DNA from 4 places in the Mesorhizobium sp. M0910 genome. Region 2 is predicted to be linked to each of the others. Evidence: predicted binding sites of a transcription regulator. Region 2 holds the regulator's gene; each other region holds the start of a gene.
The links. Region 2 encodes LexA, which represses DNA repair genes until DNA is damaged. Its sites were predicted from a motif close to TGTTCNNNNTGTGTTCNG; they were not measured.
Positions count from the first base shown of each region.

Region 1: the regulator LexA is predicted to act here: its motif matches at 1,244-1,261, upstream of parE (DNA topoisomerase IV subunit B).
Region 3: the regulator LexA is predicted to act here: its motif matches at 1,767-1,784, upstream of NKH78_RS09270 (PA0069 family radical SAM protein).
Region 4: the regulator LexA is predicted to act here: its motif matches at 2,164-2,181, upstream of dinB (DNA polymerase IV).

Region 1 covers NZ_JAMYNZ010000004.1:532,305-535,709, forward strand. Annotated here, with positions in the region: gene parE (DNA topoisomerase IV subunit B) at 1-1,173, opposite strand, end outside; gene NKH78_RS13560 (GGDEF domain-containing protein) at 1,447-2,616, shown strand; gene gcvP (aminomethyl-transferring glycine dehydrogenase) at 2,689-3,405, opposite strand, start outside.
Region 2 covers NZ_JAMYNZ010000005.1:284,068-287,472, reverse strand. Annotated here, with positions in the region: gene NKH78_RS15130 (ComEC/Rec2 family competence protein) at 1-1,249, shown strand, start outside; gene lexA (transcriptional repressor LexA) at 1,243-1,977, opposite strand; gene kynU (kynureninase) at 2,426-3,405, shown strand, end outside.
Region 3 covers NZ_JAMYNZ010000003.1:334,782-338,186, forward strand. Annotated here, with positions in the region: gene moaB (molybdenum cofactor biosynthesis protein B) at 1-6, shown strand, start outside; gene NKH78_RS09260 (phytanoyl-CoA dioxygenase family protein) at 40-1,014, opposite strand; gene NKH78_RS09265 (glycosyltransferase) at 1,204-1,707, opposite strand; gene NKH78_RS09270 (PA0069 family radical SAM protein) at 1,859-3,013, shown strand; gene rnhB (ribonuclease HII) at 3,182-3,405, shown strand, end outside.
Region 4 covers NZ_JAMYNZ010000014.1:113,696-117,100, reverse strand. Annotated here, with positions in the region: gene NKH78_RS27705 (FAD-dependent oxidoreductase) at 1-846, shown strand, start outside; gene dinB (DNA polymerase IV) at 873-2,111, opposite strand; gene NKH78_RS27695 (GNAT family N-acetyltransferase) at 2,225-2,683, opposite strand; gene NKH78_RS27690 (hypothetical protein) at 2,756-3,118, opposite strand; gene NKH78_RS27685 (hypothetical protein) at 3,307-3,405, shown strand, end outside.

The DNA.
Region 1 (3,405 bases), on a different contig from region 2:
CGCCTCGATCGTCGCCAACCTGTCCTTGGTCTGGCCGACGAATTCCGGTTCGCGGATGAACACCGACAGCATGCCTGCCGCCGAGATCATCACATCCTCGGAAGTGACGATCGAGGCGCGCTTGTTGCCGACCAGGTCGGCATAAGCGCGCAAGCCGCGCGTCAGGACGTTGCGGAAGCCGGCCTCATGCGTGCCGCCCTCGGCGGTCGGGATGGTGTTGCAATAGGAATTGATAAAACCGTCGCCGCCGAACCAGGTCACCGCCCATTCGAGCGAACCGTGACCGCCCTGCTTCTCGCTCTTGCCGGCAAACATTTCACGGGTCACCTGGAATTCATCGCCGAGCGAGGCTTTCAGATAATCCTTGAGGCCGCCCGGAAAATGGAATTCTGCCTTGGCCGGCGTCGTGTCCTTTTCCTTGATCAGCGACGGATCGCAGGTCCAGCGGATTTCGACACCGCCGAACAGATAGGCCTTTGACCGCGCCATGCGGTAGAGCCGCGCCGGCTCGAAAGCAGCACCCTTGCCGAAAATCTGCTCGTCTGGATGGAAGCGGATCTTCGTGCCGCGGCGGTTGTGCACCTCGCCGAGCTGCTCCAGGCCGGTCACCGGAACGCCTCGCGAGAAACGCTGGCGATAGAGCTTGCGCCCAATCGCGACCTCGACCTCGAGATGGTCGGACAGCGCGTTGACCACGGAAACGCCGACACCGTGCAGGCCGCCGGACGTCTCGTAAACCTTGCTGTCGAACTTGCCGCCTGAATGCAGCGTCGTCATGATGAGTTCGAGCGCCGGCTTCTTGAATTTCGGGTGCGGATCGACCGGAATGCCGCGGCCGTTGTCGGTTACGGACAGGTATCCGTCGGCGGAAAGCTCGACATCGATGAAGGTCGCATGGCCGGCGACCGCCTCGTCCATCGAATTGTCGATGACCTCGGCGAACAGATGGTGCATCGCCTTGTCGTCGGTGCCGCCAATGTACATGCCCGGGCGGCGGCGCACCGGCTCCAGCCCCTCCAGCACTTCGATATCGGCGGCACTGTAGCTCTCGCTGGCGTCGCGGGGCGCCGGCCGCTTCGCCGCCTGCACCAGCGGGTCGGCCGGGCGCGCGGCGGCGCGAGCCGGTTGCGGCTGCTTGTCCAATTTGGCGAAAAGATCGTTATTGTCGTCCATGCCGGTCCTGGATTCCGATGCTGCGAATCACCACCCGATACTGCCACGCTTTTTGTGGGCAGGCGACGGAGGTTCCTGTTACGTTCGAGGATAGGGCCTCTTACTGCAAAACCATTCGACAGCCAAGCGGCGGAAATGGGGTCGAAGCTTGGAGCATCGACGCTTTGTAAACCTTGTCCGAAGGTTACGCCGCAAGGTTGGCTGAAAAACGATATCCGCGAACTGTCGCTGACCTAGAATGCAGTGGAACCTTCAAGAGGCTGTCGCTTAAGCATGTTGGATTACAGTTCGCTCCTGCTCGCGGCGGCGCTGTCGGGCACGTGCCTTAGCATCACCATGTTTGCGATCTGGTTCACCGCGCCAAAGGCACGCTTTGTGCTGACGGTGGCCTGCGGCATTCTCGTGCTGGTCGCACATGTCGTGTTGTTCTGGCATTACACCAGGGATCCAAGCGCCTGGCTTTGCCAGATCGTGCTTGTGCTTCTCAGCCTCGGCTTCCTGATCATCTGCCTGTCGGCTATGCAATATCTCGGCACAGGCGACTACAGGCGCGCCATCTTGCCGACCTTGGTTGCGATGGCTGTTTGCGCGGGCGCGACGTATCTCGGGTTTGATGGTGTCGGCTTTATTGTCACCTACGCGACGGTAACGGCGCTGCTCTCGCTCATCGGGGCGATGTTCTGGATTGAGGGTGGTCACGATCGCCGGATATTGCTGGTCGTCTCGTTCCTGAGCGGCGTCTGTGCGCTGTCGTTCGGACTTTGCGGCGCGGTCCTGCTGGTCACGGGCCAATGGGTGCTCGGTGTAGCACCGGACAATTGGGCCGAGCGGGTGAATTCCGTCGTGGCCGTCGCCTGCATGACCGGGCTCGGCGCATTGACGCTCTCCCTGCATCATTTGCAGGCGCAGATCGAATTGAAGGCCGAGACGATGACCGATCCATTGACCGGGCTGATGAATCGGCGGGCGTTGACGGCACTCTACGGCGAGCGGGTCTTCGGTCCGTTCATGTCCGTTGCCATGTTCGACCTCGACCATTTCAAGAGGACGAACGACGTATTTGGTCACCCGGTCGGCGACCAGGTTCTGTGCCGCTTTGCCGCCATCATCAGGAAATACGCCCGGACCGGCGTCGACGCCTTCCGGTTGGGCGGCGAGGAATTCGTGCTCGTCATGTCGCGGATGACGGAAGAGAAGGCCTATGACATTGCGAGCAAGATCAGCGTCGCCTTCGGCACGGAAGTCGTGGCCACCCAACTCGGTCCGTTGCGAAGCACAGTCAGCGGCGGCATCGGCTTTGGCGGAACAAACGGCACCGGTCTCGACGATGTGCTGGCCGAAGCCGACGCAGCACTCTATGCGGCAAAGCGCGCCGGGCGAAATCGCGTCGTCGTCCGGGACCGGGCGAGCAAGGCCGACGGGCCGGCCTTGCGTTCTGCCTGATTGAGGTTTCTATCTTCTTGTTAGACCCATGATCTTGTCCGAAAACCGGATTCCACTTTTCGGGATCATGATCTATTCCGCCGCACCCAGATATTCCGACAGCGGCGGGCAGGAGCAGACAAGGTTGCGGTCGCCGGCGACATTGTCGATGCGCGACACCGGCGGCCAGTATTTTGCCGCCGTGTCGGCATCGCCGGCGGGGTAGGCCGCCTCCAGGCGCGAATAGGGATGGGTCCACTGGCCGGCCAACGCCTCGGCGGCGGTGTGCGGCGCATTGACTAGAGGATTGTCGGCCAACGGCCATTCGCCCTTCGCCACCTTGGCTGCCTCGCCGGCTATGGCGATCATCGCCTCGCAGAAGCGATCCAGCTCGCGCTTGGGCTCGGACTCGGTCGGCTCGACCATCAGTGTGCCGGCCACCGGGAACGACATGGTCGGTGCATGGAAACCATAGTCGATCAGCCGCTTGGCGATATCGTCGACGCTGATGCCGGCGCTGTCTTTGAGCGCGCGGGTGTCGAGGATGCATTCATGCGCAACGCGTCCGTTGCGCCCTTTGTAAAGCAGGGGGAAATGCTCGCCGAGCCGCGTCGCCACATAGTTGGCGGAGATGATCGCCGTCTCGGTCGCCTGCTTCAGGCCGGAAGCGCCCATCATACGAATATACATCCAGGTGATCGGCAGGATGGAGGCACTGCCGAACGGTGCCGCCGCCACGGCATGGGCCGAGCCTTCGGTGACGTGGCCGGGCAGATATGGCTTCAGATGCGCCTTGACGCCGATCGGGCC
Region 2 (3,405 bases):
GGCGGTGATGCTTATCGCCGTGCTGTTCGACCGGGCCGCGCTCACCATGCGCAACCTGGCGATCTCGGCCATCGCGGTCATCGTGGTGTCGCCGCACGAGGTGGTCGGTCCGAGCTTCCAGATGTCCTTCGCCGCGACGGCGGCCCTTGTCGGCGCCTATGCCGGCTGGTCCGACTACCGCGCCGGCAGGGCCACCACGCCGCCGCCGCGGCGGTCGCCGCTACGCCTCGCCACGCGAAAGGTCCTGCTGGGCATGGGCGGCCTGGCGATGACCTCGATCATTGCAGGGAGCGCCACGGCGCTTTTCGCCATATGGCATTTCCAGCGCGTGGCGCCGCTCAGCCTGTTCGCCAATCTGGCCATCATGCCCATCGTCTCACTGGTCGTCATGCCCTTCGCCGTCCTCAGTGCGCTGGCGATGCCGTTCGGCGCGGATGGGCCTTTCCTATACGTGATGGGCAAAGGGCTGACGGCGATGATCGCCCTGTCCGGGTGGATCTCCGAGCGCTCGCCGATCGATGCGGTCGGACTGATTTCGCTGAGATCTGTCCTTTTGGTGACGATCGCCCTCGTCATTGCCAGCATGGCGACGACCTGGTTGCGGCTCGCGGCACTTCCTTTTGCGCTCGCCGGCTTGCTAACGACAACGCAGACGCGCGTACCCGACGTATTGATCTCGGAGGACGCACGGCTGGTCGCGCTGCCGATCGGCAGCGGTGAGCTCGCCGTCAACCGGGCACGCCCGAATGAGTTCACGATCGACAACTGGAAACGCGCGCTCACATCAGAGGCTATCGTCGCGCCGGAAACACCTGGAAAGAACGATCCGCAATTCGACATTGCCGATCCGGCCGACCTACCGCCGGGCATGCCGTTCATTTGCACGGACGGTCTCTGCCTCGCCAGGCATCCATCCGGCGCGATCATTGCGCAAGCCAAGGACCGCGATACCGCACGGCCAGCCTGCGCCTTCGCCAGCTTGATCGTCATCGACGACGCCACCGCCCATAATCCCTGCTACTACGACCGGCTGGTCCTCGTCGTCACCAAACGGCAACTGGCGCGCGCGGGAAGTGCGGCCGTCTATTTCGATCCACAAGCGGCAACACGCGCCGAAATCCGCTTCGCCGTCGAAAAATCATACCGGCCCTGGCACGTGCAGCGGAAATTTTCACGCGCGGCGCGCGGCCTGCCGCCATACCGCAGAGCCGACAATCCAAAAGCCGGCACCAAGGGCGCAACTCAGTAGCGGCGGATCAGCCCAACGAGCTTGCCCTGCACCTTGACCCTGTCTGGTCCGAAGATGCGCGTCTCGTAGGCCGGATTGGCGGCCTCCAGGGCGATCGAGGCGCCCTTGCGGCGGAACCGCTTCAGCGTCGCTTCCTCCTCGTCGACCAAGGCCACCACGATCTCACCGGGGCTCGCCGTATCGGCGTTGCGGATGATCACCGTGTCGCCGTCGAAAATGCCAGCCTCGATCATCGAATCGCCTTTGACCTCGAGCGCATAATGCTCGCCGCCCATGATCATATCCGGCGGCACCGAAATCGAATGCGTCTGGTGCTGGATAGCATCGATCGGCACACCGGCGGCGATGCGGCCCATTACCGGGATCGAAACGGCGGCGACGACATCGTCGTCATTGCCGGCTGCAGGGACGCGCGACGATGTGGGCTTGCCCTGCCGAGGGGCACCTTGCCCAAGACTGCCCTGGATGACACTCGGCGAGAACTTGCGTGCCGCATTGAGGCCGGGGGCGATCGAGTCAGGCAGGCGTAGTACCTCCAGCGCACGGGCCCGGTTGGGCAAACGGCGAATGAAGCCGCGCTCCTCCAGCGCCGTAATCAGTCGGTGGATTCCGGATTTGGAAGCCAGGTCGAGCGCTTCCTTCATCTCGTCGAAGGAAGGTGGGATACCGCTTTCCTTCAACCTTTCGTGGATGAACATAAGCAGTTCGTGTTGTTTGCGTGTCAGCATAGCGACCCCCAACAGAATCAGAAAACAAACCCAGAACAGACACTATCTGTTCCAGTTGTGTTCCGCAACTGTTTAAAGTTTAATGAATGCGTTAAGGCTCGGGAAACAAACGACGTCCCCTACCGGCGTACCGTATTTTCACCGCCGCGAGCCTCATCCCCTTGATTCTGCTTTCGTTTGCGCCGTTCTGGCCTCCTTGAAGGCGGCACTGGCATCGGCCGTCGGTCGGCAAAGGGCACGGAATTGAACCCGTATCGACTGTGCGGTTTGGTCAATGCACCGTGAACGAAACGAACTCAAAACGCCAACCTCGGGCTAACTCCAGGTTTCCACCGCCTGGTCAGGCTGCTTCTCGCCGGTGGAGCCTTGCTACGCGCTACCCGGTAATGGAAGAACAGTTGATGCGTGTCCGGCGTTGCGTTGGATTTTTTGAGGGAGCAGGCAAATCATGACGGGAATTCCCGATCTCGTGGCCGTAAAGGCGATGGATGCCGCGGATCCGCTGCGCGCGATGCGCGACCGCTTTGTGTTGCCGCAAGGAGTGATCTATCTCGACGGCAATTCGCTAGGAGCTGCTTCACGTGCCGCCTTCGATGAATTGCGCAAGGCCGCGACCGAAGAATGGTCGCATGATCTCATCCGCGCATGGAACACGGCCCGCTGGTTCAACATGCCGCTTGAACTTGGCGACCAGCTCGGGCGCCTGATCGGTGCCGCGGTCGGCCAGACGGTGGTCTGCGACACGACGTCGGTCAACATCTACAAGCTGCTGCACGCGGCCATGGCCATGCGACCGGAGCGGCAGGCCATCGTCGCCGAGGGCGATAGTTTTCCGACAGACCTCTACATGGCTGAGGGTGTGGTTTCGACGCGAAAAGATGCGCTGCTGCGCCTCTCGGGGGTCGACGCGCCGACCATCGAGGAGCTGATCGACGATCGCACCGCCGTGGTGCTGGTCAATCACGTCAACTACAAATCGGGCGAACTGCGCGACATGCCGGCTCTGACGCGCAGGGCCCAGGAAGCCGGGGCGATGATCGTCTGGGATCTCTGCCACACCGCTGGCGCGATGCCAGTCGAGCTCGACAAAGCAAACGCCGATTTTGCCGTTGGCTGCACCTATAAATATCTGAATGGCGGCCCGGGCGCGCCTGCCTTCATCTATGCGGCTGAGCGGCATCTTTCCGACATCCAGCAGCCGCTCACCGGCTGGTGGGGCCATGCACGACCCTTCGCCTTCGAGCCAGGCTATGCGGCCGGCACCGGCATCCGCCGGTTTCTGTGCGGCACCCAGCCGATCCTTTCGATGCGCACGCTGAAGGGCGCGCTCGACATCTGGGACGATGTCGACATGACTGCGGTGCGCAAGAAGAGCATCGCACTGGCCGATCTGTTCATCGAGCTTGTCGAGGCAAAGTGCGGCACTTA
Region 3 (3,405 bases), on a different contig from region 2:
GGCTGAGGCGAGCCAAGGTATCAGCCAAGCGACCTCGGTTTAGCGAATGACCGGCTCGCCGTGAAAACGGCGGCGCGAGGGCGGCGACACGCCGAAGCCGACCTCCATCATCAGCCGCGGCGTGCGCGTCGGCACGGTGCCCATATGGAAGCCGAACGGGTCCTCGACAAAGCCGAGGCCGGCCGGCCCGGTCAGCGTGACCGGGCTCTGCTCGCCATAGACGCCCAGCACCTCCTCCGCCGAATGGCCGACAAGCAGCGTCAGCTGATGCTTCAGGATGCGGCGGTTGTGGGAGCCGCGGACATAGACATGCGGCCCGGTGTCGTTGTCGACCGGCACCAGGTAGAAAAAGAACTTCAGCATCCGCCAGTCATCGAGGTCGAAATGGTATTTGCCGAGCGAGGCCATGTTCTTGTCGGCGTCCGAGACGCCACCGGTCGGAAAGCTCCACCAGACGCGGGTGGTGATCAGCTTGGCCTGGCTGCCGAGATAGTGCGCTGCGATATCGAGAAGCAGCGGATCGCGCTGCACGGCGACCGCAGCGTTGCAGTCGAGGACCCGTTCGAAATAGTGACCGCTGAGCAGCGGGCGGCCGAAATGCTTTTCGGCATCGGCGTGTTTTTCGGGCAGGAATTCCAGCCGGCGGTCGAAATTGCCGAAGCATGGCGTGCGCTCGGCGAAGCGGGCAATCTCCTCATGGATGGCGGCCGGCAGCATCAGGCCCGAATAGAGCCCCTCCGTCCGCAGCGCGCCGACGACGGCATCGCGATCGACGCCGGCGAACATCATTTCACCGACATTGCGCGCCGGCGGGACGGGCTTTGCACCGCGCCAGTGCAGGCGCCGCGCCGGCATGGTGCGGGCCAGCATGAACATCGGCAGCCATGCCGGATTCTCGCGAAGGTCGGAAAGATAGGTCGGGATGCGGGCGGCGATGCGGCGCAGCGTACCGCCGTTGCGTGCGATCGCCTCGAGGCTTGCAGCGCCGGACTTGTCGGGGCTTGAAAGGGTCATCGGGGTCCTCAAATGTCGATGGAACAGCATCGACGATAGTCGTCGCCGCCGCTCCGGCACACCCCAAACCCATTCGCCCGTTTCGCAGGGAATGGTAACCCCCGGCCAGATTTTGTGCAATGCACAATAAGCGACGACCCGCCAGAAAATTTGCTTGGGCGGCATTCCCTAGGCCGGGATGGTAAGCCGTCACTTCCGCGGCGCCACCCAGATCTCGGCGTGGAGCCTCCTGGTCGCCAGGCCGCGGGCGATCGCTTCGGCGCTGCGGGCGCTCTTTGATAGCGCGGCGGCCTGACGCTTGCTGATCACCAAGCCTTCGGCGAGAGCGCGATTTCCGGCAAAGACGCGTGACAGGAAGGGCGCGCGGCTGCCGCGTGCCCGCGAAAATCGCGCCGCCATGGTTTGCCTGGCGGTATGGGCGACGACCTCGTCGATCCAGCCCTCCCCCAGCCGCGCGCCCGGTTCCAGCAAGAGCAGCCAGTCGCCCTTGGCCTGCCTGATGCCCGCAGCGATGCCGCCGCTGACATAGTGGCAGCCGGCATGTTCGGCGACGCGGTGCGTCTGATCGGTCGAGCCGGTGTCGCAGACGAGAACGTCGCGCACCACGCCCTCGACCGCGCCGCCGATCAGCGAGGCGAGCGTGCGGGCAAGGCCCTCCTCGTCATTCAGGGTTTCGATCAGGACGCTGAGCATGTTTAGCCGAATAGCGGAAAGCGGTGGGCAGCGCCAGTTTTTGCGGCGCGCCGCGAGAAAGTTCTTGCTTTGTTCTCATCGATGCGATAGGAATACATTCATGAGCAGAGCGATTCGACAGCGGGCGGACAGTCCCTGGGAAAGGGCCAAAATGGAACAGATCGTGCGTGCCGACATTGCCGCCTTCGGCGCTGGCAGGGCCGAGATGGCGAATGCGATGATCGAGCAGAGCGGCATGCGCGTTCGTCCGGACCGCAATCGCGGCCGGTCGGCGGGCATCAATCCGTCCGGCCGTTTCGAGCCGGTCAGCCGGCATGTGTTCGATGACGGCTGGAATTCGCTGGAGGAGCTGCCGCCCTTCAAGGCCGAGGTACAGGTCGAGAAGCCGCGCACCATCATCACCCGCAACGAATCGCCCGATATCTCCTTCGACCGCTCGATCAATCCCTATCGCGGCTGCGAACATGGCTGCGTCTATTGTTTCGCGCGGCCGACGCACAGCTTCATGGGCCTGTCGCCGGGGCTGGATTTCGAATCGAAGCTGTTTGCCAAGCCGGATGCGGCGCGGTTGCTCGACAAGGAATTGTCCAGGGATAATTACCAGCCGCGCACCATCGCCATAGGCACCAACACCGATCCCTATCAGCCGATAGAGAAGCAATACCGGATCATGCGTGAGATCCTCGAAGTGCTGGAGGCGCGCGGCCATCCGGTCGGCATCGTCACCAAATCGGCACTGGTGACCCGCGATATCGACATTCTGTCGCGCATGGCCGAGCGCGGGTTGGCCAAGGTGGCGCTGTCGGTGACGACATTGGACAGGATGCTGGCCAGAACGATGGAGCCGCGCGCGTCGACGCCGACCAAGCGGCTGGAGGCGATCAGACAGCTTTCGGACGCCGGCATTCCGGCCTCGGTGATGGTCGCGCCGATCATCCCCGGACTGACCGACCCGGAAATGGAGCGCATCCTCGATTCGGCGCAGGCAGCGGGCGCGCGTGAAGCAGGCTATGTGCTGCTGCGCCTGCCGCTGGAGGTCGCGCCGATCTTCAAGGACTGGCTGCTGCGCCACTATCCCGACCGCTATCGCCACGTCATGTCGCTGATCCGTTCGATGCGCGACGGCAAGGACTACGATTCGGAATGGGGCAAGCGCATGAAAGGCTCCGGCCCCTATGCCTGGCAGATTGGCCGGCGTTTCGAGATCGCCGCCAAACGGCTCGGCCTCAATGCCGAACGGCGCTCGCTCAGGACCGACCAGTTCGTCCCCGCTGCCAAGGCAACCGAGCAGCTGATGCTGCTGTGACAAAGCGTCTCGCGCCAGCCGCTTTGAAGCGGCCGCAGCAGGCGAAAAATCCCGTCCGGCCTGTCCTGTCCCCGGGCTTGCAGACGGTAGCTCCCTCCTGGTCCGGTGCCCCGCCCGACCCGGAGGGGACTTGCGGAGAATCGGAGCCGATGCGAACCTCGCCGCACCATGGCTCGCCCGCGTTCCGATTCTCCGCTTCTCTTCGAAATCGTCGAGAAACCCGACTTCTCGTTCGAGACGAGAGCGATGGCCGAAGGCCTTTGGCCGGTGGCGGGGATGGACGAGGCCGGCCGCGGCCCACTCGCCGGGCCGGTGGTGGCGGCAGCGGTGGTGCTCGATCCCGCCAACATCCCCGACGGCCTCGATGATTCCAAGCGGCTGACGCATTTGCA
Region 4 (3,405 bases), on a different contig from region 2:
TCTGCCAGATCGGCCGTTGTCGCCACTAATTCGCCGATCAACGATCGGGTCGCGCTCCACACCAAGCAAGCGCCGTATCGGACCTACGCGATGTCGTTCGAGATCGCGCGCGACGTTTTGCCGGATGCACTCTATTGGGACACGCTGGATCCCTATCACTACGTTCGCCTGCAGCCTGGTGAAGGCAAAACCGACTTTCTGATCGTCGGTGGTGAGGACCACAAGACAGGGCAGGCCGACGATGCCGACAACCGCTTCGCGGCCCTGGCGGACTGGATCAAAAAATTGGTGCCCGATATCGGCGCGGAAACCAATCGATGGTCCGGGCAGGTGATGGAGACCGTCGACTATGCCGGGTTCATCGGCCGCAATCCCGGCAACCGGCATGTCTTCGTGGTCACCGGCGATTCCGGTCAGGGCATCACCCATGGGGTTGTTGCCGGCCAATTGGTTTCCGACCTGATCCTGAAGGGGGAAAGCCCTTGGCGGGAACTTTACGAACCCTCCCGCAAGACGGTACGGGCGATCGGCGACTATTTGGCGGAGAATGCGACAGCGATCAGGAGTTTTGCCGAGTATGTCGCGCCTGGCGAAATCGATTCCGCCGATAAGCTGCGGCCGGGAGAGGGCGCCATCGTGCGCGAAGGGCTTACCAAAGTCGCGGCTTTTCGCGATGAGGACGGCACGCTCCACAAGCGCTCGGCCGCATGCACCCATGTCGGCTGCCACGTCCATTGGAACTCATTGGAACGCTGCTGGGACTGCCCCTGCCACGGCTCGCATTTTGCCGTCGACGGCACGGCTCTGAACGGGCCGGCCGTATCGCCCCTGGCTCCTGTCGGATAATTTTTTTTTCGCCCCCGCCGCGCAACTCACAATTCCTTCTCGGCCAGCTCCCGAAATGCGTCGGGAACCGACCGCTGTAGTCCGAGCGCGACCGAGGCGTAGCCGACCGCCTCCCAGCCGAAGCGGTCGCGGATCTTGTCGATGGCGCGATCCGCGATCCAGCGCGCCGCGTCCTTCCGGGTGCCGGGGCGGCGGCGGTCGTCGAGCCCGAGCGGCAGCTCCAGTTGCAGCCCGGCATGCTGCTCCAGATGCGATACGGCGATCGCCAGCAGCGAGATGGTCTTTTCGTGCGGATGGTCGATGAGCACCTTGCGCACCAGCGCCTCGGCGATTTCGGCCAGCATGGCGGTTGCCGAAATCGGCTGGTCGAGCGTGACCGAGCGCGTCACCGAGCGCAAATCGGCAAAGCGGACACGAACCGTCACCGTGCGGCCGGGCCGGGATTTCGCACGCAACCTGGTGGCGACCCTGTCGGCCAGATGCAGCAAAGCGGGGACGAAGACCTGCTCGTCGGCCGGTTTTCGGCCGAGCGCCGATTGCGCGCCGGCCGAGCGCGCCCGGCGCTGCGTCTCAAGCTTGCGCGGATCGCGGTTCCACGCCAGCGCATTCAGTTTCTCTCCCGCCGCCGGCCCGAGCAGGCGCTCCAGCGCGCCACTGTTGGTCTTCGCCAACTCGCCGATGGTGTTGACGCCGATACCGGCCAGCCGCTCCCTGGTGACGGGGCCGACGCCCCACATCAGCTCGACCGGCAGCTCATGGAGGAATTCCAGCTCGTGGCGCGGATCGACCACCACGAGCCCGTCGGGCTTGGCCACTTGTGAGGCGATCTTGGCCAGATGCTTGGTGCGGGCCACTCCGACCGAGATCGGCAGGCCGAGCTCGGCCCGCACGCGGCGGCGTATCTTGCCGGCGATCTCGGCCGGCGAGCCGAACAAATGGGTGCAGCCGGCGACGTCGGCAAAGGCCTCGTCGATCGAAATCCGCTCGACCACCGGCGTGAAATCGCCGAGCACCTTGATTGCCGCATCGCCCAGCCGCTGATAGTCCTTGAAATGGCCGCCGACGAAAATGAGTTGCGGGCAGAGTTCCCGCGCCCGCCGTCCCGGCATGCCGCCGCGCACGCCGAACGCCTTGGCCTCATAGGATGCGGCAAGCACTACCCCGCCGCCGACGGCAATCGGCTTGCCGCGCAAGGCCGGGTCGAGCAATTGTTCGACCGAGGCATAGAAGGCATCCAGATCCGCGTGGAGGATGTTGGCTTCCATCCGGCCCGTTCGCTCGCGGCGGCTCGAACGCCGCATTGTCTCGCGTTATGATAGGAACATAAAGAGAACATTGCGGGTGAATTGTCAAGCAGCGCGGAGGCCGCCGCCGCAACCTACAGCGCCATCTTGTAGCCGAGATGACTGGCGGTGAAACCGAGGCGCTCGTAAAAATCGTGCGCCTCCCGTCGACCTTTGTCCGTGGTGAGTTGGACGAAGTTGCAATTGCGCGAACGGCACGTTTCAATCGCCCATTCGACCATCAGTTTGCCGACGCCGCGCGAGCGCCATTGCCGGGCGACGCGAACGCCTTCGATCTGGCCGCGCCAGGCACCCTTCCTGGAGATACCCGGAAGGAAGGTGAGTTGCAGGGTCCCGACCACTTGCCCGGCCTCGACAGCCACGGCCAGCAACTGGTTGGGATCGGCATCGATTGCGCTGAAGGCATCGAGATAGGATGGCGCAAGCGGCGTGGATAGGTCTTCCCGGTCTGCGCCGAGCACATCGTCGGCAAGCATTGCAACGATCGCCGGCAGGTCGGGCGCCTGCGCGCGACGGAATTCGATCTCGCTCATCGCGCGAAGACATACGGTGCGACGTCGGCGATCGCAATATCCGTTTTGACTTGCAAGGGAAGGCCCGCGCCTTCAGGTGATCTCGAACGCCCAGAGGCGGTGGCCGTAGCGGCGGAAGAAGCGGGCGAAGAGGCGCTGCTGTCTGGCACGGGCGAGGTCGGCGGCGCGCCTTTCCTGCCGCCAGCGCGGCATGTTGCGGAACATCGCCAGGAAGCGGGCGGCGTCCTCGAGTGCCTCCTCGGCTGTCTGCGCCGGGCGGATCGCCGCCAGGAACAGAACGCGGCTCGGCTTCATCTGGTCAATCGCCACCTTGCGCTGGCGATGGCCCTGGCGTGCCTTGCGGATGCCGTCCTGGCGGATGGCCGCGAAAGCGGCAAGCATGGCCGGGCTGTCGCCGCTATAGCCGCAGGCATGGGCGAACTGGGCTGGGTTCATCGTCGCTCCCTTGCTGCCGGCCGGCCGCGGTTCCGTGGCTCGCGCCGATTCCAGCCCGCATGATATATAAGCATAACTCAAATAATTGAACAAGTGAAACTTTCACGTTGATGTAAGCGGAACCGACTCGACTCCGCCTCGAAAACCGATAATGATGTGAACAAAGCAGGAACAACGATGGGGTGGCCATGGCATTGGCGGGCAAGGAAGCGACGATCGCCGATGTCGTCTCGATTGCCGTCGAGTGCATCGATTGCGGCCGCAACAGGTGGTGGAAGCCGGCCGAG